Actinomadura luzonensis: one gene and its partner. Each later gene encodes a partner of the first gene's protein in a complex. Links are inferred from orthologs where the notes say so. Each region holds a gene or a part of one and is shown on either strand. Other genes may lie near its edges. The genes, in order: mfd and uvrA.

Region 1 (15,373 bases):
CAGGTAGTACAGGGTCGGGAAGGGCGAGCCGTCGGGCAGCCGCGGCGCGGTCTCCACCACGTCGGGATTGCCGCACGGGCAGCGGTGCGCCACGGCGCGGAGGCCCCGGGGCGGGCGGCCGAGCTGCTGCCGCACCACCTCGACGTCTTTACTGTCCAACACTTTCCTTAGTCGTCGTGGGCGTCGCCGCCGGCGTCGCGGGAGGCGTCGCCTTCGGTGTCGCCTTCGGTGTCGCCGCCGGCCGGGCCGTGGGCTTGGGCTTGCCGGTGGGGCCGGCGGTGGGGCCCGTGGTCGAGCCCGTGGTCGAGCCCGTGGTCGAGCCCGGGGTGGGGCCCGTGGCGGGCCGCTCGGCGGGGCCCGTGACGGCCCTGCGCCCGGTGCCCTTGTCGGCGGCCTCCACCGACTCCCAGAGCGTCTGGTACCACGGCGGCACCTGCGCGGGCTCCTTCACGCTCGCCCGCCGCACGCTCTGCTCCGGCTCCATCACGACGAAGCACCTCTCGCCGGGACCGCAGTAATGCAGCCGCTCCTTCGCCGTCCTCTTGATCCAGTTGGGATCGTTGGCCTGCCGGTCCCGGGCCAGCAGCGCCTGTTTCTCCGCCTCGACCCTGGCCTTCTCCGCGCGCAGCTCGGAGATGCTGCGGCGCAGGCTGATGTACTCGCGCACAGGGTAGGCCAGGCTCATCGCGATCGCGCACACCACGACGGCCAGGATGGCGGCCCGCCCGGTGAGCTGCGGCCTCTTCGCCACTTGCTGCACACACCCCCTCGGGAAAACGGCCCGCGCTGTCTGAACGGGGTCACCGCGGGCCGTTACCCGAAACTAGCGCCGGAAACGCGGAAACGCCGCGCGACCCGCGTAGCGGGCGGCGTCGTCGAGGAGCTCCTCGATGCGCAGCAGCTGGTTGTACTTGGCGACGCGGTCGGAGCGGGCGGGCGCGCCCGTCTTGATCTGGCCGCAGTTGACCGCCACCGCGAGGTCGGCGATCGTGGTGTCCTCGGTCTCGCCGGAGCGGTGGCTCATCATGCAGCGGTAGCCGCTGCGGTGGGCGAGGTCGACGGCGTCGAGCGTCTCCGACAGCGTGCCGATCTGGTTGACCTTGACCAGCAGGGCGTTGGCCGCGCCCTCGGCGATGCCGCGCTCCAGCCGCTCGGGGTTGGTGACGAACAGGTCGTCGCCGACGATCTGCACCTTGTCGCCGAGGGCCGCGGTGATGGCCTTCCAGCCCTCCCAGTCCTCCTCGTCGAGCGGGTCCTCGATGGAGACCAGCGGGTAGTTGGCGACCAGGTCCTCGTAGAAGGCGATGAGCTCCTGCGCCGACAGGCCCTTGCCGTCGATCGTGTAGACGCCGTCCTTGTGGAACTCGGTGGCGGCCACGTCGAGCGCGAGCGCGACGTCCTCGCCCGGGGTGTAGCCGGCCCGCTCGATCGCGACGAGGATCAGGTCGAGCGCGTCGCGGTTGGAGGGCAGGTTGGGGGCGAAGCCGCCCTCGTCGCCGAGGCCGGTGGCGTAGCCCTTCTCCTTCAGCACGCTCTTCAGCGCGTGGTAGACCTCGGCGCCCATGCGCACGGCCTCGCGGAACGTCTCCGCCCCGATCGGCGCGATCATGAACTCCTGGATGTCCACGTTGGTGTCGGCGTGGGCGCCGCCGTTGAGGATGTTCATCATCGGGACCGGCAGCACGTGCGCGTTGGGGCCGCCCAGGTAGCGGAAGAGCGGCAGCTCGGCGCTGTCGGCGGCGGCCTTGGCGACGGCCAGCGACACGCCGAGGATGGCGTTGGCGCCCAGCTTCGACTTGTTGGGCGTGCGGTCGATGTCCATCATGATCTGGTCGATGATGCGCTGGTCCTCGGCCTCGACCCCGCTGATCTCCTCGAAGATCTGGTCGGTGACGGCGAGGACGGCCTTCTCCACGCCCTTGCCGCCGTACCGCTTGCCGCCGTCACGCAGCTCGACCGCCTCGAACTGGCCGGTGGACGCCCCGCTCGGCACGGCCGCGCGGCCGGTGCTGCCGTCGTCGAGCACCACCTCGACCTCGACCGTGGGGTTGCCCCGGGAGTCGAGGATCTCGCGAGCGTAAACGACCTCGATGGTAGCCACGGGATGCGCTCCTAAATCGTGGAAGACGATTATGCCTTCAGAGCCTATCGGTCGCGGTCGGGCCGGACGCCGTGGGCGTCAGCGGCTCTCCCACGCCCGCACCCGGTCGCGGTAGGCCCGGGCCGCCGCCCGCAGCTCCGCCTCGGCGTCGAGCCCCGCCTCCGCGGCCCTGCGCACCAGGTCGAACAGCTCCCGCGCCACGCCCTGCCCGACCCCGGCCGCCAGCGCCTCGGGCGCGCCGGCCCGCTCGGCGCGGCGGACGAGCTGGGCGGCCAGCGACAACGCCGGCTGCCCCATGGGGACGCCGTCGAGCGCCGACTCGCGCCCCTTGGCGGCCCGCTCGGCCGCCTTGATGGCCTCCCAGTTGTCGTTGACCTCGTCGGCGCTCTCGGCCCGCACCGAGCCGAACACGTGCGGGTGCCTGCGCACCAGCTTGTCCACGATGCCGGCCGCCACGTCGTCCATGTCGAAGCCCTCGGCCACCCGGGCGTGGAAGACCACCTGGAGCAGCAGGTCGCCCAGCTCCTCGCGGAGCGCCGCGTAGTCGCCCTGCTCGATGGTCTCCAGCACCTCGTACGCCTCTTCGAGCAGGTACGGCACCAGCGACTCGTGCGTCTGCTTGCGGTCCCAAGGGCACTCGGCGCGCAGCCGGTCCATGACCGCGACCAGGTCGAGCACCCGCGCGCCGGGCAGGTCGTACGAGCCCGGCACGACCTCGATCAGCGGCGGGTCGGCCATCGCCACGGCGGCGTGCCCGACCGCCCGCATGAACTCCTCCTCGTCGTCGCCGGCCAGCCACACCACGGTCTCGGTGACCGCCCGCGCGGCGAGCCCCGCCGGGTCGGGTTCGACGACCTCGGCCGCGATCCCGGCCTCGGCCAGGTAGGGAAGCTGCGGGTGCGCCGCCGCCCCGGTCAGCACGGGACCGGAGCGCAGCGCCTGCCAGGCCTGGTGGCTCAGCAGCCCGGGGGCGACCCTGGGCGAGGTGGTGACGACGACGAGCGGCACCGGCTAGCCCTGCGCCGTCTGCTGCGGGGTGGCCGCCGGCTTGCCGAAGCGGCCCGGGTCGATGAACGGCCCCGGGTTCTCCTGCGTGCGCTGCGGGTTGAGCGCGCCGTAACGCGGGTTGATCACCGGCTTGACGGAGTTGAACTCCTGGGCCAGCCGCTGGTTGCCGCTCTCCCCGCCGAACTGCTGCTGCAGCTTGCTCAGCCCGACCATCGCCCGCCCGTAGTCGCGGGCGTCGGACGGCACCACGCCCTGCGACAGCAGGTTGATCTCGGCCGACTGGAACTGGCCGGGGTCCTTGATCGCGGCGTCGATCTCCGTCTCGCTGACCTGCACCTTGTAGCGGTCGAGCAACTGCTCGGTGATGGCCACGTTGAGCAGGCGCTGCAGCACGACGTGGCTGACCGGCACCCCGCCGAGGTCCGCCTCGCTGAGGTTGTTCCTCTTGAGCGCCGCCTTGTACGCCTCCGCGTCCGCATTGACCTCGCTGACCGTGATGCGCTGGTCGCCGACCACGGCAGCGGCCCCGATGTGGGAGGGGGAAGAGCAGGCGGTCAGGGCCAGGCCCGCCGCGGCGGCGGCCACCGCCACTCGTATCGACTTCACATGCGTCCCTTTCCGACCGAAAAACCGCCGCTAGCTTACCCGTGCGGGCTCAAGGAACAGCGCCTCGACCAGGTCTCCGCACCATTTGAGCAGGTCGAGGTCGCGCAACGGCTGCCCGCCGAGCGGCTTGGTCTTCGGGATCGGCACGAGCAGGGTCTCCGCGGCGTGCTTGTAGACGGCCTTCTTGTAGAGCCGGTCGAGGCGCACCTGCTGCGACTCGCGCAGCCTGGCCGGGCCGAACTTGATGTTCTGGCCCTGCAGCGTGACGTCCGTCAGGCCGGCCTTGCGGGCCTTGATGCGGAACCTGGCGACCTCCAGCAGGTTGTCCACCTCGACGGGCGGCTTGCCGTAGCGGTCGGTCAGCTCCTCGCGCACCTCGGTGATGTCGCTCTCCTCGGCGATCGCGGCCATCCGCTTGTACGCCTCCAGCCGCAGCCGCTCGGAGGTGACGTAGTCGTGCGGGATGTGGGCGTTGATCGGCAGCTCGACCTTGACGTCGGGCGTCTCCTCGCGCTCCTCGCCGCCGTCGAGCTTGGCCTTCTGCTCCTGCACGGCCTCGGACATGAGGCGCACGTACAGGTCGAAGCCGACGCCCGCGATGAAGCCGGACTGCTCGGCGCCGAGCACGTTGCCGGCGCCGCGGATCTCCAGGTCCTTCATCGCGACGTACATGCCGGCGCCCATCTCGGTGTGCTGGGAGATGGTGGCCAGGCGCTCGTGGGCGGTCTCGGTGAGCGGCTTCTCCGGCGGGTAGAGGAAGTAGGCGTAGCCGCGCTCGCGGCCCCGGCCCACCCGGCCGCGGAGCTGGTGGAGCTGGCTCAGGCCGTAGTTGTCGGCCCGGTCCACGATGAGGGTGTTGGCGTTGGGCACGTCGAGGCCGGACTCGACGATCGTGGTGGAGACGAGCACGTCGTACTCGCGCTCCCAGAAGCCCACCATGATCTTCTCGAGCTGGTGCTCGTTCATCTGGCCGTGGGCGACCGCGATGCGCGCCTCCGGCACCAGCTCGCGCAGCCGCGCCGCGACCCGGTTGATGGAGGCCACCCGGTTGTGGACGAAGAAGACCTGGCCGTCGCGCATCAGCTCGCGCCGGATCGCCGCCGCGATCTGCTTCTCCTCGTACGGCCCCACGAAGGTGAGGATCGGGTGCCGCTCCTCCGGCGGGGTGAGGATGGTCGACATCTCGCGGATGCCGGTCAGACCCATCTCCAGCGTGCGCGGGATCGGCGTGGCCGACATGGCCAGCACGTCCACCTGCGTGCGCAGGTGCTTCATGGCCTCCTTGTGCTCGACGCCGAAGCGCTGCTCCTCGTCGATGATGATCAGGCCGAGGTCCTTGAAGCGCACCTCGGGGCTGAGCAGCCGGTGGGTGCCGATGACGACGTCCACCGCGCCGGTGCGCAGGCCGTCGAGGGTGGCCTTGACCTCGCCGTCGGTCTGGAAGCGGGAGATCGGCTTGACCGTGACGGGGAAGCTGGAGAACCGCTCGGCGAAGGTGGACATGTGCTGCTGCACCAGCAGCGTGGTCGGCACGAGCACCGCCACCTGCTTGCCGTCCTGCACCGCCTTGAACGCCGCCCGCACCGCGATCTCGGTCTTGCCGTAGCCGACGTCGCCGCAGATCAGCCGGTCCATCGGGACGCCGCGCTCCATGTCGCGCTTGACCTCGTCGATGGCCGCGAGCTGGTCGCCGGTCTCGGCGTAGGGGAAGGCGTCCTCCATCTCCCGCTGCCACGGCGTGTCGGCGCCGAAGGCGTGGCCGGGCGAGGCCATGCGGGCGGAGTAGAGCCTGATCAGCTCGCCGGCGATCTCCTTGACCGCCTTCTTGGCGCGGGACTTGGCCTTGGCCCAGTCGGCGCCGCCCATGCGGTTGAGCGTGGGCGCCTCGCCGCCGACGTAGCGGGTGACCTCGTCGAGCTGGTCGGTGGGCACGTAGAGGCGGTCGCCCTTGGCGTACTCGATGACGAGGTACTCGCGGGTGGCGCCCTGCACCGTGCGCTGCACCATCTCGACGTAGCGGCCGACGCCGTGCTGCTCGTGCACGACGTGGTCGCCGGTCTTGAGCTGGAGCGGGTCGACCATGTTGCGGCGGCGCGAGGGCAGCCGGCGCATGTCCTTGGTGGAGGCCTTCTGGCCGACCAGGTCGAGGTGGGTGAGCACGGCCAGCGTGGGGGTGACGAAGCCGTGCTCGATCAGGCCGGTGCTGACGTGCACGACCTTGCGCTCGGGCGCCTTGTCCAGGAACGGCTGCAGCCGGGCCGGCACGTCGACGCTCTTCAGCACCTCGACCATGCGCTCGGCCGGGCCGTGGCCCTCGCTGAGCAGCACGACGGCCTTCTCCTCGGCCAGCCAGCCCTTGATGTCGGCCAGCGCCTTGGCGGTGTCGCCGCGGTAGGCCTCGCTGTCCTGGGCGTCCAGCTCGGCGCCGTTGCCGAAGGGCGCCATCGTCCACCACGGCTGGCCGAGGGCGTCGGCGTGGCCGCGGACGTCCTCCAGCGTGCGGAAGGCCGCCGCCCCGAGGTCGATGGGCGCCTCGCCGCCGGCCGCGGCGTTGATCCAGGACGCCTCCAGGAACTCCTGCGAGGTGCGCACCAGCTCCTCGGCGCGGCCCCTGATGCGCTCGGGGTCGCACACGAACACCGCCGAGCGGACCGGCAGGTGGTCCAGCAGCAGGTCCATCTCGCCGGCCAGGGCGGGCGCGAACGCCTCCATGCCCTCCACCGGGGTGCCCTCGGCGAGCTGGTCGAGCACCTCGGCGAGCGCCGGGTACTCCTCGGCCAGCTCGGCCGCCCGCCGCCGCACCTCGTCGGTCAGCAGCAGCTCGCGGCAGGGCGGCGCGAACAGCCCGCCCTCGGCCGCCTCCAGCGAGCGCTGGTCGGCGACCTTGAACCAGCGGATCTCCTCGACCGTGTCGCCCCAGAACTCCAGCCGCAGCGGGTGCTCTTCGGTGGGCGGGAAGACGTCGAGCAGGCCGCCGCGCACGGCCACCTCGCCGCGCCGCTCCACCATGTCGACCCGGTGGTAGCCGTTGCCGACCAGCTTGGCGACGACCTCGTCGAGGTCGGCGTCGTCGCCGGCGCGCAGCCGGATCGGCTCCAGGTCGCCGAGCCCCTTGACGACGGGCTGCAGCAACGCGCGGACCGGGGTCACGATCACGCTGAGCGGCCCGGCCGCGGAGTCGCCCTTCACCGGGTGCGCCAGCCGGCGCAGCACGGCCAGCCGCTGCCCCACGGTGTCGCTGCGCGGCGACAGGCGCTCGTGCGGCAACGTCTCCCAGGCCGGGAAGACCGCGACGGAGGCGGGCTCCAGGAGACTGGTCAGCGCCGCGGCGAGGTCTTCGGCCTCGCGGCCCGTCGCGGTGACCGCGAGCACGGTGCGCTGGTCGTGCGTGGCCAGCGCGGCCACGCCGAACGGCCGCAGCGCGGACGGCGCGATCAGCGACACGTCGCCGCCCTCTTCGAGTGCGGCGGTCAGTTTCGGGTCGGCGCGAACAAGGTCAAGCAGTCCGGAAAGACTCATCAGATACGCCCACAGCCCCACGACGGCATCACGATTACCCCCGGCCTTGCCAGGTCTCGGGGGTGTGCTTCCCAGACTACTCGCCGCCAGGCCTCAGCCGACGCGGTAACCAGGTACGGAGGGCCAGCGCACGGTCAGCACGGTGGACGGCTCCTCGGCCCGCCAGGAGTGGTCGACGCCCTTGCCCCACACCACGTAGTCGCCCGGCTCGGCCAGCAGCACGCTGCGACCGGGCAGCTCGACCCGGAACCGCCCGCTGATCAGCACGAGCAGGGCGGTGCGGGCCTCGCCGCGCACCCAGTGCGCCCGTTCCTCGCCGGGCGGGTGGACGCCCCACTTGATCTCGACCTCTTCGCTGTGCCGGGGGTCGCCGGGCGGTTTGAAGTGGCCGAGCAGCCACCCGCGGTCGCCCGCGGCGTCGACGCCGGCGTTCCCCACGTAGATTTGGTCGCTCACGGGCCAGGACGCTAGCAGGGATATGCGTTACCAATACCGATCAGATGACTACGCTAGGTCACATGTCTGAGGTGCGCTCGGTCGCCCAGCGAGGCGATCTCTTCGATCAGCGGGTCCGCGAGCTCTGGAGCGGCCAGTTCGGCAGACGGCTCGACGTGCTGGTCGCCGGCTGCGCCCACGACGAGCCACTGGCGCTGGAGCGGATCGAGACCAGGTCCGTCGGCGTCGACGAGGACCACCCGGCCGTCCGCGCGGTGCTGGAGGAGCGGGCCGACCTCGTGTCCTGGTCGCTCGGCGACCTGCGCGGCGTGCCGCTGGCACCCAGGGCCTACGACCTGATCCAGCTGTCGTTCCTGCTGGAGCGCGTCAGGCACGCCGAGCTCGTCCTCGACCGGCTGCTGCAGTCGCTGCGGCCGGGCGGGCTGGTGCTGCTGCGCATGCGCGACCGCAGGTCGGCGTACGGGCTGCTGGACCGCGTCACGCCGTCGTGGGTGCGCCGGGCGCTGTGGCGCGCGGTCGTCAGGAAGGGCACGCCGGGGCCGCTGCCCGCCGTGTACGAGCCGCTGGCCTCCGCCGACGGCATGCACGCGTTCTGCCTGAGCCGCGGCCTGATGATCATCGACGAGGAGCGGCGGGCGAGCGGCCCGGCCCGCGCGGGCTGGCTGGGGCGCGCGGCGATCGCCGTGATGTCCCGGCTGACCAGCGGGCGCTACCCCGCCTCGCACGACGAGGTCACCATGGTCATCAGGAAGCCGCAGCATCACTTCGCCAGAGTGCTCTAGCGGCATAACCGGATGAGTCGGTACACTCGTTTCCTACCAAGTGAGTCGGATTAGTTGGGATGTAGACGACGTGGAGTGGACCCCCGAGCCGCACGAGCTGGCCGATCTCGAGCTGCTGCTCTCCGGCGCGTTCGACCCGCTGACGGGGTTCCTCGGCCACGACGACCTGCACGCGGTGCACGAGCGCGGCACGCTCGCCGACGGCACGCCGTGGCCCGCGCCGGTCACCCTCCACCTGCCCGCCGAGGTCTCCCCCGGCGACGAGGTGACCCTGCTCGACCCCGAGGGCCTGCCGCTCGCGGCGCTCACGGTGACCGCCCAGGAGGCCGACGGGCTGGTCTCGGGGCCGGTCAAGGGGCTCGGCGCGCCGGAGCACGGGCCCTTCGCCCGCCTGCGGCGCACCCCGGCCCAGGTCAAGGAGGAGCTCGGCGGGCGCGCGGCGCTCGCCGTCACCCTGCGGGGGCCGCTCGACGACCTGTCCGAGATCACCGCGCTGGCCAAGGAGCTGGACGCGGTGATCCTGCTGCTGCCCCTGGCGTACGGCGAGGGCGGCCCCGCCGTGGTCCGCGCCGCGCTGCGAGCCCAGGAGCGGCTGCCCGCCGGCACGTTCGTGGTCCCGGTGCCGCTCGCCCCGCGCGAGGAGCCCGAGATCGACCTGGAGCTGCGCGAGCACGTCGCGGCCGCCTACGGCGCGACCGAGCACTTCCCCGGCCCCGAGCCGGTGACGATCCCCGGGCCGCCGCACCGGCGCGGCCTCGTGGTGTTCTTCACCGGCCTGTCCGGCTCGGGCAAGTCGACCATCGCCCGCGGCCTGCGCGACGCGCTGCTGGAGCTGGGCAGCCGCTCGCTCACCTACCTCGACGGCGACGTGGTGCGCCACCTGCTGTCGAAGGGCCTGACCTTCTCCAAGGCCGACCGCGACCTCAACATCCGGCGCATCGGCTTCGTGGCCGCCGAGGTCGCCAGGCACGGCGGCCTGGCCGTCTGCGCCCCCATCGCCCCCTACGCCGCCACCCGCGCCGAGGTGCGGGCGATGGTCGAGGCGGTCGGCGCCGACTTCCTGCTGGTGCACGTGGCCACGCCGCTGGAGGAGTGCGAGCGGCGCGACCGCAAGGGCCTGTACGCCAAGGCCCGCGCCGGGCTCATCCCCGAGTTCACCGGCGTCTCCGACCCCTACGAGGAGCCGGACGACGCCGACCTGGTCATCGACACGACGCACATCTCGATCGAGGCGGCCGTCTCCAGGGTGCTGGAGACGCTGCGGTCTGGAGGCTGGATCCGTTGATCGACTTCGCCCTCATCGGCGGGTCCTTCGTCGTCGCCGTCGTGGTCGGGCTCACCGGCATGGGCGGCGGCGCGCTGATGACGCCCATGATGATGTTGTTCTTCAACGTCCCGCCGCTCGCCGCGGTCTCCAGCGACCTGGTGGCCTCCGCGGTGATGAAGCCGGTGGGCAGCGTGGTGCACCTGCGCCGGGGCACGGTCAACCTGCGACTGGTGGGCTGGCTGTGCGCGGGGTCGGTGCCGGCCGCGTTCTGCGGGGTGTTCCTCGCACGGGCCTTCGCCGTCACCGACGCGGTCAAGTACGCCCTGGGCGTGGCGCTGCTGCTGGCCGTGGCCGGCATGGCGGCCAAGACGCTGCTCGGCGGGCGGGGCGGATCGGCGAGCGCGCACGACATCGTCGTGCGCCCAATTCCGACCCTACTGGTCGGTACGGTAGGCGGTCTGGTCGTCGGGGTCTCCTCGGTCGGCTCGGGATCGCTCATCATCGTGGCCCTGCTCGCCCTCTACCCGGCGCTCAAGGCCAACCAGCTCGTCGGCACCGACCTGGTGCAGGCCGTGCCGCTGGTCGCCGCCGCGGCGCTCGGCCACCTCCTGTTCGGCGACTTCCAGATGGACCTGACGGTCTCGCTGCTCATCGGCTCGATCCCGGGCGTCTACCTCGGCGCCCGGATCTCCTCCCGCGCCCCGGGCGGCCTGATCCGCGCCCTGCTGGCCATCGTCCTGCTGGCCTCGGCGCTGAAGCTCCTGGACGCGAGCAACACCGTCACCGTGGCCGCCCTCGCCGCCGCCACCGCGGTCGTGGTGGCCGGGTGGCGCTGGCGCGCGCGGACCGCTAGGGGCGCGGCACGGGCGTCGAGCGAAAGTACGGATCCCGTGCGAGCCGGGTGAAAGCCCGCCCCGCCCCCGGGTCGGAGTCGAAGCTGGTGTCGCCGCGCGGCGCCTGCGGCGAGTCGAAGTAGAACAGCGCCTTGATCTGCGGGTAGCGCTTGATCTGCCGCGCCACCGACTCGAAGAAGCGGCGCTTGAACCCCGGGTCCTTCGGCCGCTCGAACACCCCCCACTCCGCCACCATCACCGGCTTGCCGGGGAAGCGGAGCTGCATCCACCGGTAGAAGCCCGGCCACTGGGCGAACTCCTTCTCCTCGCGGGTCTTGTTCACCAGCCCGTCGAAGTCCTTGACGCGGTCGTCGGCGTAGGGGTCCATGGCGACCCAGTCGACCACGTCGTCGCCCGGGTAGAGCTGCTCGAACCACGACTTCGCGGCCCAGTTGGGCGCCCCCATCCAGGTCATCACCATGACCGCGTTCCTGACGCCCTTCTCCCGCAGCCGCAGCACCACGTGCCGGTACATCGCCGCGTAGTCGGCGGCCCGCATGCCCGAGCCGGGCGCGTTGTCCACGTCGTTCTCCGGCTCGTGGTGCAGCGTGAGGAAGAACCGCTCGGGGAAGGTGCGCCGGAGATAGCCGGCCAGCCGGTCGATCCTGGCGTCGAGCCTCCCGCGGGCGATCTCGGCCCAGGTGCGGTCGAGCGACGGCTTCCAGTTGACCATGAGCAGCCGGGGCCGCGCCGGGTCGCGGGCCAGCCGGACCTCGGCCTTGGTCGGGAACAGCTCGCTGCCCCGGTGGTAGACGTGCAGCACGTCGGCCGCCGCGCCCATGCGGGCCTCCGCCCCGCGCAGGGCGCGCTCGACCTGCGCCCCGGTGAAGACCTCCGGCGCCAGTCCCCACCAGGCGCCGCAGGACGGGATGAGCCGGGCGGTGGCCGTGCAGGACGGTGCCCCCGCCACCTGCCTGGCCGGCCCGCCGGCCGACGGGCCCATGGCCGTGGCCGGGCCGGTCGTGGCGTTCGCCCCCGGGTCCGCCGCCGGCCCCGTCACCGATCCCGTCGCCGATCCCGTCGCCGCGCCGGTCGCCGCGCCGCTCGTCCCGCTCGTTCCGCTCGTCCCGCTCGTCGCCGAGCCCGCCGTGCCGGAACAGGCGCTCAGCGTGACGAGCGCGGCGAGCGCCGCGGCCGTTTTGCGAGTAATTCCCCGTAGCTGCAAAACCGTCCAACCTCCTTGTCGAACTTGTCGAAGGACCCCCGCGTTGTCACACCTGAACCTTGCCATGTCATTCCAGGAACTTCAGCCGGTGTGGAGAGTATTAGCTGGTGGGCCAGGGTAAAACCGTGCCGGAATTTTCCCGGAATTTCGATTTATGGAGCCCCTTCTTTCCTGCCGTACCGGAGAAAATTCTGCGGATTCAGCTCGGGTGCTGACCGTCCGGCCTATAGTGGGCGCACGCCTCGGCCCGTGACGCTGCGTCGCCGGGCGGCGACGACGCGCACATCCCCCAGGAGGCCGCCCCCATGACCCAGCCGCCGGACGTCCAGGCCCGCCGCCCCGGCGCCGAGCTGGAGGATCACCTGTCCCTGCTGCGCAGGCGATGGCTGATCCTCGTGGGCTGCGTCGTGGTCGGCGGCACGGCCGGGCTCGCGCTCCTGCGGCTCACCCCGCCCGCCTACACCGCCGCCACACAGGTGCAGGTCATGCCCGTCGGCCCGCAGGACCCCGGCAACCAGGTCACCGCCCGCCAGCGCGAGCCGCTCAACCTCGACACCGAGGCCCAGGTCGCCGCGTCCGCCGTGGTCGCCGCCCGGGCCGCCCGGGCGCTCGGCGGCGTCGCGCCCGCGCCCGCGGAGGTCACCGTCCCGCCCAACTCGGCGGTCCTGTCCATCGCGGTCACCGCTGCCGACCCCCGGCTCGCCGCCGCCCAGTCCGGCGCGTACGCCGACGCCTACCTCGCCCACCGCCGCGAGAGCGCCCTCGCCGCCCTGACCGACCAGCAGCAGGCCGTGCTGGGCAAGCTCAAGCAGGTCAACGCCGGCCTCGACGCCGCCTTCCGGCAGCTCGGCCGGCTGCGCAAGGGCAGCGCGGAACGGGCCATCGCGCTGCAGCGGCAGAGCGTGCTCAGCCGCCAGGCCGCGAGCCTCGCGCTCAAGTACGACGCCCTCCGCACGGTGGCCGTCACGCCCGGCGCGATCATCAGCCGGGCCGCGCCGCCCGCCGCGCCCAGCTCCCCCAGCCTGCCGCTGCACCTCGGCACCGGCCTGATGGCGGGGCTGCTCACCGGCTCGGCCGCCGCCTACGCCCGCGACCGGCTCGACACCCGGCTGCGCCGCGCCGCCGACGTCGAGCGGCTCACCGGCCTGCCGGTGCTGGCCGATCTGTCCGGCGCGCGCGAGCCGGGCGTGCTGCACGAGCTGGCCTGCGCGGTCGTGGCCGCCTGCCCCGGCAAACGGCTGCTGGTGCGGGCGCTGCCCGCCGACCTCTACGCCTCGTCGCTCGCCGAGCCGCTGGCCGTCAGCGCCCCGCTCGCCGTGCTCGACGGCACCGACGTCCGCGACCTGGCCAGGGCGGACGCGGCCCTGCTGCTCGTCGGCCTCGGCCGGGTCACCGCCCCGCAGGTCGCCGCCGCCGCCCGCCACCTCGGCCGCCAGGACATCCCGGTCATCGGCGTGGTCACCGCCACCGACGCGATGCCGGAGTTCGTGCCGCTGCTGGAGCCGCGTCCGCACTCGCCGCTCGGCAAGCTGGTCGCCACCGGGGAGTTCCCCGTCCCGGGCGAGCTGGCGGCCGGCGACTTCGCCGGCGCCGGGGGCGCCGCCGCGGGCGCCGAGGGCTTCGGCGTCAGCCTGTCGGCCGAGACCACCCCCATGCAGCCCCTCCGCCGCCCCCGCCCAGGCCGCCCCACATGACCGCACGTCCCCACGAGCCCGCCGACCCGCCCCGACGAGCGAGCGGCCCGGCCGCCCGCCCCCCGGGTGACCCGGCCGTCGGGCCCCTGGGCGGGCCGCCCCCCGCACTCCCCCAGCCCGAGCCGCCCGCCACCCCCCCGGGGCTCACCGACCACCCCCTCACCAGGTCCCTGGACGCATCGACGGGGCACCGCCTGGACGCACCCACCGGCCCTCCGGGGCTCGCCAACCGCCCCCTCACCGGGTCCTTGGGCAAGTCGACGGGGCGCCGCCTGGGCGCACCACCCGCCGGCCCTCCGGGGCTTGCCGACCGCCCCCTCACCAAGTTCCTGGGCGCATCGGCGGGGCGTCGTCTGGGTGGGCCCGCGTGGCCGATCGGGGCGTTGCTGGTGGGTTATCCGGTCTGGTGGGCGCTCGGGTTCGGCGGGCTGTCGGTGATCGTGCTGGCGGTCCCGATGGCGGTGGTCCTGTGGCGGCGGCGGCCCGTCAAGGTGCCCCCCGGATTCGGCCTGTGGTTGTTGCTGCTGGCCGGCTACCTGCTGAGCGCGCTGATGCTGGGCGAGTCGCCCCCCGGCACGTACGGCGAGCTGGGCCCCGGCCGGCTCGTCGGCTACGGGATGCGCCTGGCGCTCTACGCCAGCGTCCTGATCATGGTCCTCTACCTGGGCAACCTCACCGAACGCGAGCTGCCGCAGCTCCGCCTGGTGCGCATGCTGGGCGCGCTGTTCGTGACGACGGTGGCCGGCGGGCTGCTCGGCGTGCTGGCCCCCGGCTTCACCTTCACCTCGCCGGTGGAGCTGCTGCTGCCCGACTGGCTGGGCGGCAACGCGTTCGTCCAGAACCTCATCCACCCGACCGCCGCCCAGACCCAGAAGGTGCTCGGCTACGCCATGCCGCGCCCGGAGGCCCCCTTCGAGTGGGCCAACGCCTGGGGCAGCAACGTGTCGGTGCTGCTGGTCTGGGCGGTGGTCGGCTGGTGGGCGCACGGCGGCGCCCGGCAGCGCGCGTTCCTCGCCGTGCTGGCCGCCCTGGCGGCGGTCCCCGTCGTGTACTCGCTCAACCGGGGGCTGTGGATCGGGCTCGGGCTGGCCGCCGTCTACCTGGTCGTGCGGGTGGGCGGGCGGGCCAGGATCGTGCTGTGCGCGGTGGCGGCCGGGGCGGCGGTGGCATTCGCGCTCAGCCCGCTCGCCGGGCTGGTGGCGCAGCGGCTCGACCGGCCGCACTCCAACGACATCCGGGCCTTCACCGTCACCGCCACGCTGGCCGCCGCCGCCCACTCGCCGGTGATCGGCTACGGCAACACCCGCAACGCGATGGGCAACCACCGCACGATCACGACCGGCCGGACGAGCTGGTGCGGCTCCTGCGGGCACCCGCCGCTCGGCAGCGACGGGCAGCTCTGGCTGCTGATCATCACCCAGGGGTTCACCGGGGCCGCGCTGTACGTGGCCTTCTTCGCCGGCGCGATCCGCCGCCACTGGGCCGACCGCAGCCCGGTCGGGCTGGGCGGCGTGCTGGTGATGGGGCTGGTGCTGTTCTACATGTTCGTCTACGACGGCCTGGTCACCCCGCTCACCCTGTATTTCGTCTCCTTCGCCCTCCTGTGGCGGAACGCCCAGCGGAGTGCCGCATGAACGACGCCGCCGTCCGTCTCGACTACCTGGCCGACACCGTCCGGCTGCTCTACCCCGGCTCGGGGGCGCCGCGGGCGTACAGTGTGCTGCCGCACGCCGCCGTGCCCCGCAGGCTCGCGCCCCGGCGCTGGTGGCACGTGGGGTCGCCGGTCGTGGTGCCCGGTGAGGGGTCGATCGCGGCGCACCTGGGCGAGGTCTTCGGGCGGCCGGTCGAGACGGTCCTGCACGTACGTCCGGCGCGGCGGGCC
Region 2 (14,668 bases), 3.7 Mb from region 1 along the record:
GGCAGCAGGGAAGGGGCGGTCACGTCGGCGTCGGAGAGCGCGGCGGCCGTGGCCAGCAGCCGGCCGGTGGCCGAGGCCAGCTCGGCCCGCAGCGCGGGGAGGACGGTCATGTCTTGATATTTCATCATCTAGGGTTTTTAGGGAGATGCGGGGCATAAAAGCGCAGGTCAAGGCGTTGACCGCAGAAGGCCGCCTGTCGACCCGCTGGATGGCCGTAACCTGTGAGGGACGGATTTTCGGGGGCCGCGCAGCGGGCCGCCGAAATTGTCGGAGCCCCCGTCTACCATCCCCCGTGGACCTATCCGCCTTTCGAGTACCGGGATCGCCGTGGCCGACCGCCTGATCGTGCGTGGTGCACGAGAACACAACCTCAAGGACGTCTCGCTCGATCTGCCGCGAGACTCGCTGATCGTCTTCACCGGCCTCTCCGGCTCGGGCAAGTCGAGCCTGGCCTTCGACACGATCTTCGCTGAGGGCCAGCGGCGTTACGTCGAGTCGCTGTCGGCGTACGCCCGCCAGTTCCTCGGCCAGATGGACAAGCCCGACGTCGACTTCATCGAGGGCCTGTCGCCCGCGGTGTCGATCGACCAGAAGTCCACCAGCAAGAACCCCCGCTCCACCGTCGGCACCATCACCGAGGTCTACGACTACCTGCGGCTGCTGTGGGCGCGCATCGGCAAGCCGCACTGCCCCGTGTGCCGCCGGCCGATCGCCCGCCAGACGCCGCAGCAGATCGTCGACCGCGTGATGGACCTCGACGAGGGCACCCGCTTCCAGGTGCTCGCGCCGGTCGTGCGCGGGCGCAAGGGCGAGTACGCCGAGCTGTTCCGCGAGCTGCAGACCAAGGGCTTCGCCCGGGCCAGGGTCGACGGCACGGTCGTGCGGCTGGAGGAGCCGCCGACGCTGAAGAAGTACGAGAAGCACGACATCGAGGTCATCGTCGACCGCCTGTCGGTCAAGGAGTCCGCCCGCCGCCGGCTCAACGACTCGGTCGAGACCGCGCTGCAGCTGTCCGGCGGCACGATCACGCTCGACTTCGTCGACCTGCCCGAAGGCGACCCGGGCCGCGAGCGGTTCTACTCCGAGCACCTCTACTGCCCCTACGACGACCTGTCGTTCGAGGAGCTGGAGCCGCGCTCGTTCTCCTTCAACTCCCCGTTCGGCGCCTGCCCCGAGTGCACCGGCCTCGGCACCAAGATGGAGGTCGACCCCGACCTGGTGGTGCCCGACCCCGAGCGCACGCTGCGCGACGGCGCCCTGCACCCGTGGTCCGGCGGCCACACCAGCGAATACTTCCTGCGCATGATCGAGGCGCTGGGCGCCACCATGGGCTTCAACCTCGACACCCCGTGGGAGAAGCTGCCGAAGAAGGCGCAGAAGGCGCTGCTGTACGGCTACGACCAGCAGGTCCACGTCCGCTACAGCAACCGCTACGGCCGCCAGCGCGCCTACTACACCGACTACACCGGCGTCATCACCTGGGTGCAGAAGCGGCATGCCGAGGCGGAGAGCGACTCCAGCCGCGAGCGCTTCGAGGGCTACATGCGGGAGATCCCGTGCCCGGCCTGCAAGGGCGCCCGGCTCAAGCCGGTCACCCTGGCCGTGACGGTGGCCGACCGGTCCATCGCCGACGTCGCCGCCATGTCGATCGGCGAGTGCGCGCAGTTCCTGGGCGAGCTCAAGCTGTCCGACCGCGACATGCACATCGCCGAGCGGGTGGTCAAGGAGATCAACGCCCGGCTGGGGTTCCTGCTCGACGTCGGCCTCGACTACCTCACCATGGACCGCGCGGCCGCCACCCTCGCGGGCGGCGAGGCGCAGCGCATCCGGCTGGCCACGCAGATCGGCTCCGGCCTGGTCGGCGTCCTGTACGTGCTGGACGAGCCGTCCATCGGCCTGCACCAGCGCGACAACCTGCGCCTGCTCGACACCCTCGTCAGGCTGCGCGACATGGGCAACACGCTCATCGTCGTCGAGCACGACGAGGACACCATCGCCGCCGCCGACTGGGTGGTCGACATCGGGCCCGGCGCGGGCGAGCACGGCGGCCAGGTGGTCGTGTCCGGCACCGTCCAGGACCTGCTGACCAGCGAGGAGTCGCTGACCGGCCAGTACCTGTCGGGCCGGCGCAGCATCACCGTGCCCGCCGGGCGGCGCAAGCGCGACAAGAAGCGGCAGATCACCGTCAAGGGCGCGCGCGAGCACAACCTGAAGGGCGTCGACATCGACTTCCCGCTCGGCGTGTTCACCGCCGTCACCGGCGTGTCGGGGTCGGGCAAGTCGACGCTGGTCAACGACATCCTCTACAACGCGCTGGCCAAGGAGCTCAACGGGGCGCGCACGGTGCCGGGCCGGCACTCCCGCATCAACGGCATGGACCTCGTGGACAAGGTCGTCCACGTCGACCAGTCGCCGATCGGGCGCACCCCGCGCTCCAACCCGGCCACCTACACCGGCGTCTTCGACCATGTCCGCAAGCTGTTCGCGGCCACGACCGAGGCGAAGGTGCGCGGCTACCAGCCGGGGCGCTTCAGCTTCAACGTCAAGGGCGGGCGCTGCGAGGCGTGCGCGGGCGACGGCACCATCAAGATCGAGATGAACTTCCTGCCCGACGTCTACGTCCCCTGCGAGGTCTGCCACGGCGCCCGCTACAACCGGGAGACGCTGGAGGTCCACTACAAGGGCAAGACGATCGCCGAGGTCCTGGACATGCCGATCGAGGAGGCGCTGGGCTTCTTCGACGCCATCCCCGCGATCCGCCGCCACCTGCAGACGCTCAACGACGTGGGGCTCGGCTACGTCCGGCTCGGCCAGCCGGCCACCACGCTGTCCGGCGGCGAGGCGCAGCGCGTCAAGCTCGCCTCCGAGCTGCAGCGGCGGCAGACCGGCCGGACCATCTACGTCCTCGACGAGCCCACCACCGGCCTGCACTTCGAGGACATCCGCAGGCTGCTCGGGGTGCTCGGCCGGCTGGTCGACGGCGGCAACACCGTCATCGTCATCGAGCACAACCTCGACGTCATCAAGACGGCCGACTGGATCATCGACATGGGGCCCGAGGGCGGCTCGCGCGGCGGCACGCTCGTCGCCGCCGGCACGCCGGAGGAGGTCGCGCTGGTCGAGGAGAGCCACACGGGGCGGTTCCTCCGCAAGATCCTGTCCGTCTGAGCAGCCCGTGCCGGCCGGGCGTCCGGCGAGCGGAGCCCGCGTCCGGGGATCGACCCGGACGCGGGACCGACGGGGTGCGGCGCTACGGTTATGGCACGGGTAACGGCCTGACCTGCAGGGGGTCAGCGGCGACGCGAAGGGTCGAGGCGATCATGACAGGTACGGAGCGGGGCGTAGCCATGCCTGGCGACGGGGTGCTTCCCCGGGACGGGAACGGGGCAGGGCGCGGGCCGGGGCACAGTCCGGGGCACAGTCCGGGGCACGGCCCGGGGCATGGGGCGGGGCTTGGGCGGCGGGAGGCGCTGGGGGTGGCCGGGGTCGCCGTGTGCGGCGTGGCGCTCGCGGGCTGCGGCTCGGGCGGCGCGCAGGCCAAGCCCAGCCTCAAGGGGCAGGTCATCGCCAAGACGGCCGACGTGCCGGTGGGCGGCGGCAAGCTCATCAGCGACCTCAAGGTCGTGGTGACGCAGCCGTCGCAGGGCGTCTTCAAGGCGTTCAGCGCGGCCTGCACGCACAAGGGCTGCACCGTCGGCACTCCCAAGGACAACGTCATCAGGTGCGCCTGCCACGGCAGCGAGTTCGCCGCCGAGAGCGGCGCGGCCACCAAGGGGCCCGCCACCGCGCCGCTGACCGCCATCGAGGTGAAGGTCGTCGGCGACGGCATCGTGGTCGCCTGAGCAGGTATTTCTACGTGGTCACCCGGATTGGGGCCAGGCACGATGAACCGGCGCGAGGGCGCTGGCCGTACCTGAAGTAGAACCAAACTGGGAGGACGCACCATGACGGATACGACGCGCCGGAATGTGATGCTGGGCGCCGGAGGCGCCGGGCTCGCGGCGTTCCTGACGGCGTGCGCGAGCTATGGCACGCCGACGACCGACGCGAGCGCGGCGCCCGCCGACGAGCCGGCCGACGAGGCGTCGTCCGCGGCGCCCAAGAAGAAGTCCGCCGCCAAGGGCAAGGCCCTGGCCGACACCTCCGACATCGAGGTGGGCGGCGGCAAGGTGTTCGAGGCGCAGAAGATCGTGGTCACGCAGCCGACGGAGGGCGACTTCAAGGCGTTCACGGCGGTCTGCACCCATGCGGGCTGCACGGTCGCCACCGTTCAGAACAAGACGATCAACTGCCCGTGCCACGGCAGCAAGTTCAGCATCGAGGACGGCTCGGTGGCCAACGGGCCCGCGTCCGAGCCGCTCAAGGAGAAGAAGATCACGGTGGACGGCGGCAAGATCCGCCTCGCCTGACGGCGCCTGGGCCGTCTCTCATGCGCGTCTCATGAATTTCTCACCTGCCTGCGGTTGGGTGATCCGCATGGGAGATGACCTTCGTAGCCGACGGGCAGTGATAGCGGGCGTCGGCGCAGGTGGCCTCACACTGGCCCTCGCGGCCTGTGGCGGCGGCACCGACACGGCGACCGGCGGCGATGCCACCGGATCGGCGGCACCTCAGTCCAGCGCCGGTGAGTCCAGCGCGCCGCAGGCCGGCGGCGCCCTGGCCAAGACGGCCGACATCCCGGTGGGAGGCGGCACGGTCTTCAAGGATCAGAAGATCGTGGTCGTGCAGCCCACCGAGGGGCAGTTCAAGGCGTTCAGCGCGGTCTGCACGCACAAGGGGTGCCTGGTCGGCAGCGTCGACGGCGGCGCCATCGTCTGTCCGTGCCACAACAGCAAGTTCAACATCACGGACGGAGCGGTCGCGGGCGGGCCCGCCGAGAAGCCGCTGCCGGAGCAGGCGATCAAGGTCGACGGCGACCAGATCACGCTGGCCTAGATCAGCTCATGCCGGCCGCCGGGTGCACCCGGCGGCGGACGCGGGTCCGCCAGGCGCGCGGGCGGGCCCGCGTCCGCGCGTCCGCCCGCTGTGCCGGGCCCGCGTCTGCCCGCTGTGCGGAGTCCGCGTCTGCCCGCTGTGCGGAGCCGTGCACGGGCTGTGCGGGGCTCGCGTGCGCGGGCTGCGCGGGCGGTCCGCGTCCGGCCGGATCTGTCGGTGCGGGCCATTAGGCTGCAGGCGTGGCTAGATCTGCGGGCAGTCCTCTGAGTTTCCGGCCGAAGCCGGGTTCGATCCCCGAGTCCCCGGGGGTCTACCGGTTCAGGGACGCGCACGGCCGGGTCATCTACGTCGGCAAGGCCAAGAGCCTGCGCCAGCGGCTCAACTCGTACTTCGCCGACTTCTCCGCGCTGCACCCGCGCACGCAGTCGATGCTGACCACCGCCGCCGGCGTCGACTGGACGGTCGTCGGCACCGAGGTCGAGGCGCTGCAGCTCGAATACTCCTGGATCAAGGAGTTCGACCCGCGCTTCAACGTCAAGTACCGCGACGACAAGTCCTACCCCTACCTCGCCGTGACCATGGGCGAGGACTTCCCGCGGGTGCAGGTCATGCGCGGCGCCAAGCGCAAGGGCACCCGCTACTTCGGCCCCTACTCGCACGCCTGGGCCATCCGGGAGACCGTCGACCTGCTGCTGCGGGTCTTCCCCGTACGCACGTGCAGCGCGGGTGTGTTCAAGCGGGCCGGGCAGATCGGCCGCCCCTGCCTGCTCGGCTACATCGACAAGTGCTCGGCGCCGTGCGTCGGCCGGGTCACCCCCGACGAGCACCGCGCGCTCGCCGAGGACTTCTGCGACTTCATGGCCGGCAACACCAGCCGTTTCATCAAGCGGCTGGAGAAGGAGATGCGCGACGCCGCCGCCGAGCAGGAGTACGAGCGCGCCGCCCGGCTCAGGGACGACATCCAGGCGCTGCAACGCGCGCTGGAGAAGCAGGCGGTCGTGCTCGGCGAGGGCACCGACGCCGACGTCATCGCCCTGGCCGAGGACCCGCTCGAAGCCGCCGTCATGGTCTTCTACGTGCGCGGCGGGCGCATCCGCGGCCAGCGCGGCTGGGTCGTCGACAAGGTCGAGGAGACCTCGCCGGGCGAGCTCGTGGAGCAGTTCCTGCTCCAGATGTACGCCGAGGCGAGCCCCGACTCCATGCCGCGCGAGGTGCTCGTCCCCGCCCTGCCGCCCGACCACGACGCGGTCGCCGAGCTGCTGAGCGAGCAGCGCCGGGCCCGGGTCGAGGTGCGCGTGCCGCAGCGCGGCGACAAGCGCACGCTCATGGAGACCGTCGAGCGCAACGCCAAGGAGTCGCTGGCCCAGCACAAGATCCGGCGCGCCAGCGACCTCACCACCCGCAGCAAGGCGCTCCAGGAGATCGCCGACGCCCTCGACCTCGACCAGGCGCCGCTGCGCATCGAGTGCTACGACGTCTCCCACCTGCAGGGCGAGAACGTCGTGGCGTCCATGGTCGTCTTCGAGGACGGGCTGGCGCGCAAGAGCGAATACCGGCGCTTCGCCGTCAGGACCAAGGAGGGCGACGTCGCCTCGATCCACGAGGTGATCCTGCGCCGCTTCCGCCGCTACCTCCAGGAACGCTCCGACACCGGCGAGCTGGTGCCCGACGAGCAGGAGGCCGCCGAGCGGGAGCTCGGCGGCGAGCAGGGCCTCGGGCCGGAGGAGGAGGGCGCGCACGGCCCCATCGACCCCGAGACGGGCCGGCCGCGCAAGTTCGCCTACCCGCCCAACCTGGTCGTCGTCGACGGCGCCGGCCCCCAGGCGGCCGCCGCCCAGCGGGCGCTCGACGAGCTCGGCATCGACGACGTGGCGGTGTGCGGGCTGGCCAAGCGGCTGGAGGAGGTGTGGCTGCCGGGCGACGACCAGCCGGTGATCATGCCGCGGTCGAGCGAAGGGCTCTACCTGCTGCAGCGGGTGCGTGACGAGGCCCACCGGTTCGCCATCACCTACCACCGCTCCAAGCGGTCGCGGACGGTGAAGGAGAGCGCGCTCGACGGCGTCCCCGGGCTCGGGCCGGCGCGGCGGCAGGCGCTGCTCAAGCACTTCGGGTCGGTGAAGAAGCTGCGGGAGGCGAGCGCGGCGGAGATCTGCGAGGTGCCCGGCATCGGGCCGGCCATCGCGGAGGTCATCGTGGCGACTCTGGCGGGCGCGTCGCCGCAGAGGGCGATGGCGGCAGGCGGCGTCCCGTCTGAGGGCGTCGTGTCTGAGAGCTTCTCGTCTGAGGGCGTCGTGTCTGAGGGCGTCTCGTCTGAGGGCGTCGTGTCTGAGGGCGTCTCGTCTGAGGGCGTCGTGTCTGAGGGCGGGTCGTCTGAGGGCGGGTCGTCTGAGGGCGGGTCGTCTGAAAGCGTCGTGCAGGAGGAAACCGCGTCCGCAAGCGCGGCCGGAGGTGTGGTGCCGGGGGAGGCCGTGTCCGGGGAGGCGGTGCCGAGGGGTGCCTTGTCGGAGGGGGCGGAGGTTCGGTGAAGGCGTGGCGGCGGGCCGGTGGGCGTGCCGGGGTCGCGTCGCGCTCCGCATTCGTCATGGTCCGCTATGGTGGATGGCGTGCTGCGATGACCGGGCCGGGCGTGCCGGACGGCCGCTGTGCGGGGAGCGCCCGGATCGCTGGGCCGGCGGGCGCCGCCGGCCGGGAAGGGCGTTGACATGGACAGCCGTGAGGGCAGTGCCGGTGAGCGGGCTGACGGGCGGGACGAGCAGATGAGCGCCGAGCCCGCCGCCACCCCCAACGAGCCGGCGTTCGTCATCGTGACCGGCATGTCCGGGGCCGGCCGCAGCACCGCGGCGAAGGCCCTGGAGGATCTGGGCTGGTTCGTCATCGACAACCTGCCGCCTGGGCTGCTGTTCGCGATGGCGGAGGAGGCCGGCAAGGTCAAGCTCGCCGCTGACAAGGTCGCCGCCGTGGTCGACGTGCGCAGCCTGGCCTTCACCACCGACCTCAACGCCGCCATCGAAGAGCTCGAGGGCCGCGGCGTCCGGGTGCGCGTGGTGTTCCTGGAGGCCAGCGACGAGGAGCTGGTGCGCCGGTTCGAGAACGTCCGGCGTCCCCACCCGTTGCAGGGCGAGGGGCGGCTGGTCGACGGCATCACCCGCGAACGCGGCATCCTGCGCGAGGTGCGGGCCAACGCCGACCTGGTGATCGACACCTCCTCGCACAACGTCCACGACCTGCGCAACAAGATCGTCGCCTACTTCGGCGGGGAGGACCGGCCGGGGCTGCGGCTCAACGTGGTGTCCTTCGGCTTCAAGTACGGGCTGCCGGTCGACGCCGACCTCGTCGTCGACTGCCGCTTCCTGCCGAACCCGCACTGGGTGCCCGAGCTGCGGCCGATGAACGGGCTCGACGCCCCCGTCAGCGAGTACGTGCTGGGACAGCCGGGCGCCAAGGAGTTCCTCGACGCGTACGAGGAGGTGCTCCAGGTGGTCGCGGCCGGATACGCGCGCGAGGGCAAGAGCTACGCGACGCTCGCGGTGGGCTGCACGGGCGGCAAGCACCGCAGCGTGGCCATGGCCGAGCAGGTCGCCGCCCGCCTGCGCGACCGCGGGATGGAGGTCCAGGTGAGCCACCGGGATGTGGGGCGGGAGTGACCGATGACGACGGCTTCGCGGCTACGACACCGCTTGTCCCGGCGGATGCGGCATCTCTTCTGAGCCATCACGAGGTCGGTGAGCGGGCGGTTGACGCGTCCGCGGATGAGAGGGTGACCGGCGGCCGCCCGCGTACGAGCCTGGGTGCGGGTGCGGGTGCGGGTGCGGGCCCCGGTCCGGGTGCGGGTCCGGGTGCCGGCGCCGGTCCGGGTGCCGGTCCGGGTGCCGGTCCGGGTGCGGGTGTCGGTCTGGGTGTGGGTTCGGCCGCAGGCATGGGCGTCGGTGCGGACGTGGATGCGAGCGCGGATGCGGGCGTGGATGCGGGCGTGGATGCGGGCGTGGATGCCGAGGCGGAGGCAGGTGCGGTTCGCGGGAGTGGGCCGCGCGTGGTGGCGCTCGGTGGCGGGCATGGGCTGTTCGCGTCCCTGTCGGCCTTACGGATGGTCACCGACGGGCTGACCGCGGTGGTGACCGTCGCCGACGACGGCGGGTCCAGCGGGCGGTTGCGTCGTGAGCTGGGCGTGCTCCCGCCCGGTGACCTGCGCATGGCGCTCGCCGCGCTGTGCGGCGACGACGAGTGGGGCAGCACCTGGAGCGAGGTGGTGCAGCACCGCTTCCGCAGCGAGGGCGAGCTGCACGGGCACGCCGTCGGCAACCTGCTGATCGTGGCGTTGTGGGAGCTGCTGGGCGATCCGGTGGCCGGGCTCGACTGGGTCGGGCGGCTGCTGGGCGCGCACGGGCGCGTCCTGCCGATGGCGTCCGTGCCGCTGGACATCGTGGCCGAGGTGGAGCTCGACGGCGTCACCTCGACCGTACGCGGGCAGGTGGCGTGCGCCCTGACGCCGGGCCGCGTCCAGGCGATCTCCCTGGTGCCCGAGGACCCGCCCGCGCGGCCCGAGGCCGTGACGGCGGTGCTGGAGGCCGACTGGGTGGTGTTCGGGCCCGGGTCGTGGTTCACCAGCGTGCTGCCGCACCTCAAGGTGCCCGAGCTGGCCAGGGCCCTGCACACGACGCGGGCCAGGCGCCTCGTCACGCTCAACCTGGCGCCGCAGGTCGGCGAGACCGACGACTTCTCCCCCCAGCAACACCTGGAGGTGCTCCGGCAGCACGCGCCCGACCTGTCGATCGACGTCGTCCTCGCCGACACCGGCGTGGTGGACGACCCCGACGCCCTGGAGAAGGCCGCGGCCGCCCTCGGCGCGCGACTGGTCATGGCGGACGTGGCCGCCCGCGACGGCTCGCCCAGGCACGACCCACGACGTCTTGCCTCCGTCCTGGACGAGATTTTCCTCCAGAAGCGTTGATCCTGGTCGGCGTGGCGCGAAGGTGCGAGAGACTGGCGTGAGCCGGTCTGAATGGGGGAGAGGACGAACGCTTATGGCGATGACAGGTGTGGTGAAAGACGAACTGAGCCGCCTGCCGGTGCTGAAGCCGTGCTGCCGCAAGGCCGAGGTTTCCACGCTGCTGCGGTTCGCCAGCGGCCTGCATCTGGTGGGCGGGCGGATCGTGATCGAGGCGGAGCTCGACACCAACGCCACCGCACGGCGCCTGATCAAGGACATCGGTGAGGTGTTCGGCCACAAGGCGGAGGTGCTCGTGCTCGCCCCCGCCGGCCTGCGCAAGGGCTCCCGCTACGTGGTGCGCGTCTACCGCGACGGCGAGGCGCTCGCCCGCCAGACGGGCCTCATCGACAACCACGGCCGCCCGGTGCGCGGGCTGCCGCGGCAGGTGGTGGCCGGGGCGGCGTGCGACGCGGAGGCGGCCTGGCGGGGGGCGTTCCTGGCACACGGCTCGCTCACCGAGCCGGGACGGTCGATGTCGCTGGAGGTGACCTGCCCGGGGCCGGAGGCGGCGCTGGCGCTGGTGGGCTCGGCGCGGCGGCTGAAGATCCACGCCAAGGCGCGCGAGGTGCGCGGCGTGGACCGGGTGGTCGTCCGCGACGGCGACGCGATCAGCGCGCTGCTGACCCGGCTGGGGGCGCACGACAGCGTGCTCGCCTGGGAGGAGCGGAGGATGCGCCGCGAGGTGCGGGCCACCGCCAACCGGCTGGCCAACTTCGACGACGCCAACCTGCGGCGCTCGGCCCGGGCCGCGGTCGCGGCGGGGGCGCGGGTGCAGCGGGCGCTGGAGATCCTCGGGGACGAGGCGCCCGAGCATCTCGTGGTGGCGGGGCGGCTGCGGGTGGAGCACAAGCAGGCGTCTCTGGAGGAACTGGGGCAGATCGCTGACCCGCCGCTGACCAAGGACGCCATTGCGGGGCGGATCCGGCGGTTGCTGGCCATGGCGGACAAGCGGGCGTCTGATCTGGGCATTCCTAACACTGAGGCCAATTTGACAGTGGACATGCTCGCTCCCTGAGCGGGTTCGTCCGCACGTGGGTGCGGGCGGGTGCGGGTGATGCTCGTCGCGTTCGCGCCCGGGGTGGAGAGGTGGCGTTTCCGCGTGTGGGGTGGGGTGCGCGGATCGTTGCTCTCCGGTCGTTCGTGGTGGTGGGTGCGTGCTCGGCGAGCGGGACGGTAGCGAGGGCGAGGGCACGGGCGAGGGCGCAGGCGCGGGCGAGGGCGCAGGCGCGGGCGAGGGCGCGGGCGAGGGCGCGGGCGCGGGCGAGGGCGCGGGCGAGGGCGGCGTCGTGGCAGGTGCGGCCGGTGGCTCCGGAGGGCGTGCGGCCGGTGCTGGGAGGGTGTGGCGGCCAGGGCGTAGGGCCGTGCGGGGCGTGCGGGGAACGCTGTGGCTGTGGTCGGCGCGGGGGAGAGCGGTGAGCGTCGTGGGGTGGCGCGACGGTGGCGGTGGTGGTGATCGCGAACAGCAGGCGGTAGCACGGTGGCCCGGGGTGTGCTGTGGCCGCTGTGCTGCGGTGAGGTGTGCTGAGCGGTGCGCGGGCGCGCCGGTGTAGGGGTCCGCGCGAGAGCGGTGGCGGGCTGCGGGTGGGGTGCGTCGGGGAGGGTCAGTCGCGGGACGGTTTGCGGGGGGTGAACAGGTCGGCCGTGGGCTGCTGGGACGGAGGCTGGGCGGGCTCGAAGGGGGCGCGGTACCCCGGCTCGGACGACGGGTCCGCCTGCTCGGCCGCGGCCGCCGTCAGACGGCGGTGGGCGCGCCGGGCGCGGAGCACGCGCAGGGTGACCAGCAGGAGGGCGGCCAGCGCCGCCACGGCGAGGTAGAGCCAGGCGGCCCAGGTCTCGGCGATCGGGTCGCGGTAGAGGTTCGGCGCGTAGGGGAGGCCGGCGGTGAAGTTGTCCCAGGTGATGTCGGAGACGTCGGCCGGGTGGCGTTCGGCGGGCGGCGTGCGCAGGGCGGCGCCGATCATGACGGAGGAGCCGAGGACCTGCCCCGCTGCCATCGCGGCCCCCGCGTACAGGCCGGCCACGGGGACGAGCACGAAGGTGCGCGGGCGTGCCGCGCCGATCGCCAGCGCGACCAGCAGCGCGACGATCAGCGACGTGACGAGCGACACCGGGTGCCCGTTGCCGAACGTCGTGACGGCCGCCGGCAGGCGGGTCTGGAACAGCACGGCCGCCCCCAGCGCGGCCGCCCCGACGAGCGCCGCCACCAGGCCCATGAGCAGCCCCGCGAGCAGACCCGACCGGTTATGTGACATCTCAGCCCCCAGAGAATGCACGAATTTACTCCGATGAGTCGGGCACTTTACTCGACCGTCGCAAAACGTGCGTGTAGCACCCGCGTGCGCAGGGCGGGGGCCGCAGTGGTCTAAACCAATTTGGGTCCGATAAGGTTCGTGGTTGAGGTTTCAGCCCGCCATCTGTTCGAGGAGATCGCGTGAGCATCCGCGTAGGCGTCAACGGCTTCGGCCGCATCGGCCGCAACTTCTGGCGCGCTGTCGCCGCCAGCGGCAAGGACATCGAGATCGTCGCGGTCAACGACCTGACCGACAACGCGACGCTCGCCCACCTTCTGAAGTACGACAGCATCCTGGGCCGCCTGCCCTACGAGGTGAAGGCCACCAGCGACGAGATCACGGTCGACGGCAAGGCGATCAAGGTCTTCGAGGAGCGCGACCCGGCCAAGCTGCCCTGGGGCGACCTCGGCGTCGACGTCGTCGTCGAGTCCACCGGCCTGTTCACCGACGCCGCCAAGGCCAAGGTGCACGCCGAGAACGGCGCGAAGAAGGTCATCATCTCCGCTCCGGCGAAGAACGAGGACGTCACGATCGTCATGGGCGTGAACGACTCCTCCTACGACCCGGCTCAGCACACGATCATCTCCAACGCCTCCTGCACCACCAACTGCCTCGCGCCCATGGCCAAGGTCATCCACGACTCCTTCACCATCGAGAAGGGCCTGATGACCACGATCCACGCCTACACGCAGGACCAGAACCTGCAGGACGGCCCGCACAAGGACCTGCGCCGCGCCCGCGCCGCCGCCCTCAACGTGGTGCCCACCTCCACCGGCGCCGCCAAGGCCATCGGCCTGGTCCTGCCGGAGCTGAAGGGCAAGCTCGACGGCTTCGCGATGCGCGTGCCGATCCCCACCGGCTCGGCCACCGACCTCACCGTCGACGTCAGCCGCGACGTCACGGTCGACGAGGTCAACGCCGCCGTCAAGGCCGCCGCCGAGGGCCCGCTGAAGGGCATCCTCAGCTACACCGAGGACCAGATCGTCTCCTCCGACATCGTCACCGACCCGGCCTCCTGCATCTTCGACGCCGGCCTCACCAAGGTGATCGGCAACCAGGTCAAGGTCGTCGGCTGGTACGACAACGAGTGGGGCTACTCCAACCGCCTCGCCGACCTCATCGAGCTGGTGGGCCGCGGCCTCTGACGATCCCGGGGGCGACGTCCCCGCGCGGCGGCACCGCCCTTTTCCGGGCCGGCGGCGTCCAATGGAAGCTACGGGGAAGGGCGCCGGCCGGCAGCGGCCGGGGCCGCCTCATGGGCTGAGGCCATGACACACGTGCCGGGGCGCGCGCCACGCGCGCCCCGCTGGAACAGGAGCATGAGCATGCGCACGCTCGACGATCTCGACGTGAAGGGGCGGCGTGTGCTGGTGCGCGCCGACCTCAACGTCCCCCTCGACGGGGAGACGATCACCGACGACGGCCGCATCCGCGCGTCGGTGCCGACGATCAAGGCGCTGACCGGCCGGGGCGCGAAGGTCGTCGTCTGCGCCCACCTGGGCAGGCCGAAGGGCCAGGTCAACCCGAAGTACTCGCTGCGGCCGGTGGCCGTCCGCCTGGGCGAGCTGCTGGGCCAGGACGTCGCCTTCGCCGCCGACGTGGTCGGCGACAGCGCCCGCGCCACCGTGGAGGCGCTCCAGGACGGCCAGGTGGCGCTGCTGGAGAACCTGCGCTTCGAGCCGGGCGAGGACTCCAAGGACGACGCCGCGCGCGGCGCGTTCGCCGAGAAGCTGGCCGGCCTCGCCGAGCTGTACGTGGGCGACGGCTTCGGCGCGGTGCACCGCAAGCACGCCAGCGTCTACGACGTGCCCAGGATCCTGCCGCACGCGGCGGGCGGGCTGATCGTGGCCGAGGTCGAGGTGCTGAAGAAGCTGACCGAGCAGCCCGAGCGCCCGTACGTGGTGGTGCTGGGCGGCGCGAAGGTCAGCGACAAGCTCGGCGTCATCGCCAACCTGCTGACCAAGGTCGACCGGCTGCTGATCGGCGGCGGCATGGCCTACACCTTCCTCAAGGCCCAGGGCCACGAGGTGGGCCGGTCGCTGCTCCAGGAGGACCAGCTCGACCAGGTGCGCGGCTTCCTGTCCGAGGCCGCCGAGCGCGGCGTGGAGCTCGTCCTGCCGGTCGACGTGCTGGCCGCCACCGAGTACGCCCCCGACGCCGCGCACGAGGCCGTCGAGGCCACCGCGATCCCGGCCGACCGGGAGGGGCTCGACATCGGGCCGAAGACCCGCGAGCTGTTCGCCGCCAAGCTGGCCGACGCCAAGACCGTCTTCTGGAACGGCCCGATGGGCGTGTTCGAGTTCGACGCGTTCTCCGGCGGCACCAAGGCCGTCGCGGAGGCGCTGATCTCCTCCGGGGCCTTCACCGTGGTGGGCGGCGGCGACTCCGCGGCCGCGGTGCGCAAGCTGGGCCTGCCCGAGGACGGTTTCTCGCACATCTCCACCGGCGGCGGGGC

The links.
Region 2: the proteins of mfd (region 1) and uvrA are in contact, whole or in part, in a crystal structure (PDB 4DFC), measured with the Escherichia coli proteins. The link is inferred for Actinomadura luzonensis from one-to-one orthologs.

What each region holds. Positions count from the first base shown.
Region 1 is NZ_JAKRKC020000001.1:1,119,966-1,135,338, forward strand. Bases 3,546-7,618 are described here. They hold mfd (transcription-repair coupling factor), read right to left. Parts: upstream 7,235-7,618; coding sequence 3,746-7,234; downstream 3,546-3,745. Other genes in these bases: MF672_RS05265 (SurA N-terminal domain-containing protein), read right to left, coding at 3,546-3,715; MF672_RS05275 (cupin domain-containing protein), read right to left, coding at 7,328-7,618. Outside these bases: MF672_RS05245 (DUF501 domain-containing protein), read right to left, coding at 1-159; MF672_RS05250 (FtsB family cell division protein), read right to left, coding at 149-751; eno (phosphopyruvate hydratase), read right to left, coding at 824-2,101; MF672_RS05260 (nucleoside triphosphate pyrophosphohydrolase), read right to left, coding at 2,180-3,109; more of MF672_RS05265, read right to left, coding at 3,113-3,545; more of MF672_RS05275, read right to left, coding at 7,619-7,690; MF672_RS05280 (class I SAM-dependent methyltransferase), read left to right, coding at 7,753-8,472; cysC (adenylyl-sulfate kinase), read left to right, coding at 8,543-9,757; MF672_RS05290 (sulfite exporter TauE/SafE family protein), read left to right, coding at 9,754-10,644; MF672_RS05295 (glycoside hydrolase family 26 protein), read right to left, coding at 10,589-11,797; MF672_RS05300 (Wzz/FepE/Etk N-terminal domain-containing protein), read left to right, coding at 12,103-13,491; MF672_RS05305 (hypothetical protein), read left to right, coding at 13,881-15,125; MF672_RS05310 (hypothetical protein), read left to right, coding at 15,122-15,373. UniProt on the Escherichia coli protein: Couples transcription and DNA repair by recognizing RNA polymerase (RNAP) stalled at DNA lesions. Mediates ATP-dependent release of RNAP and its truncated transcript from the DNA, and recruitment of nucleotide excision repair machinery to the damaged site.
Region 2 is NZ_JAKRKC020000001.1:4,779,236-4,793,903, reverse strand. The notes cover bases 1-3,368. They hold uvrA (excinuclease ABC subunit UvrA), read left to right. Parts: upstream 1-327; coding sequence 328-3,168; downstream 3,169-3,368. Other genes in these bases: MF672_RS22835 (maleylpyruvate isomerase family mycothiol-dependent enzyme), read right to left, coding at 1-110. Outside these bases: MF672_RS22825 (Rieske (2Fe-2S) protein), read left to right, coding at 3,477-3,842; MF672_RS22820 (Rieske (2Fe-2S) protein), read left to right, coding at 3,945-4,409; MF672_RS22815 (Rieske (2Fe-2S) protein), read left to right, coding at 4,477-4,935; RNase adapter RapZ, read left to right, coding at 7,692-8,579; MF672_RS22800 (gluconeogenesis factor YvcK family protein), read left to right, coding at 8,966-9,883; DNA-binding protein WhiA, read left to right, coding at 9,957-10,937; MF672_RS22790 (hypothetical protein), read right to left, coding at 11,524-12,174; gap (type I glyceraldehyde-3-phosphate dehydrogenase), read left to right, coding at 12,354-13,358; MF672_RS22780 (phosphoglycerate kinase), read left to right, coding at 13,539-14,668. UniProt on the Escherichia coli protein: The UvrABC repair system catalyzes the recognition and processing of DNA lesions. UvrA is an ATPase and a DNA-binding protein. A damage recognition complex composed of 2 UvrA and 2 UvrB subunits scans DNA for abnormalities.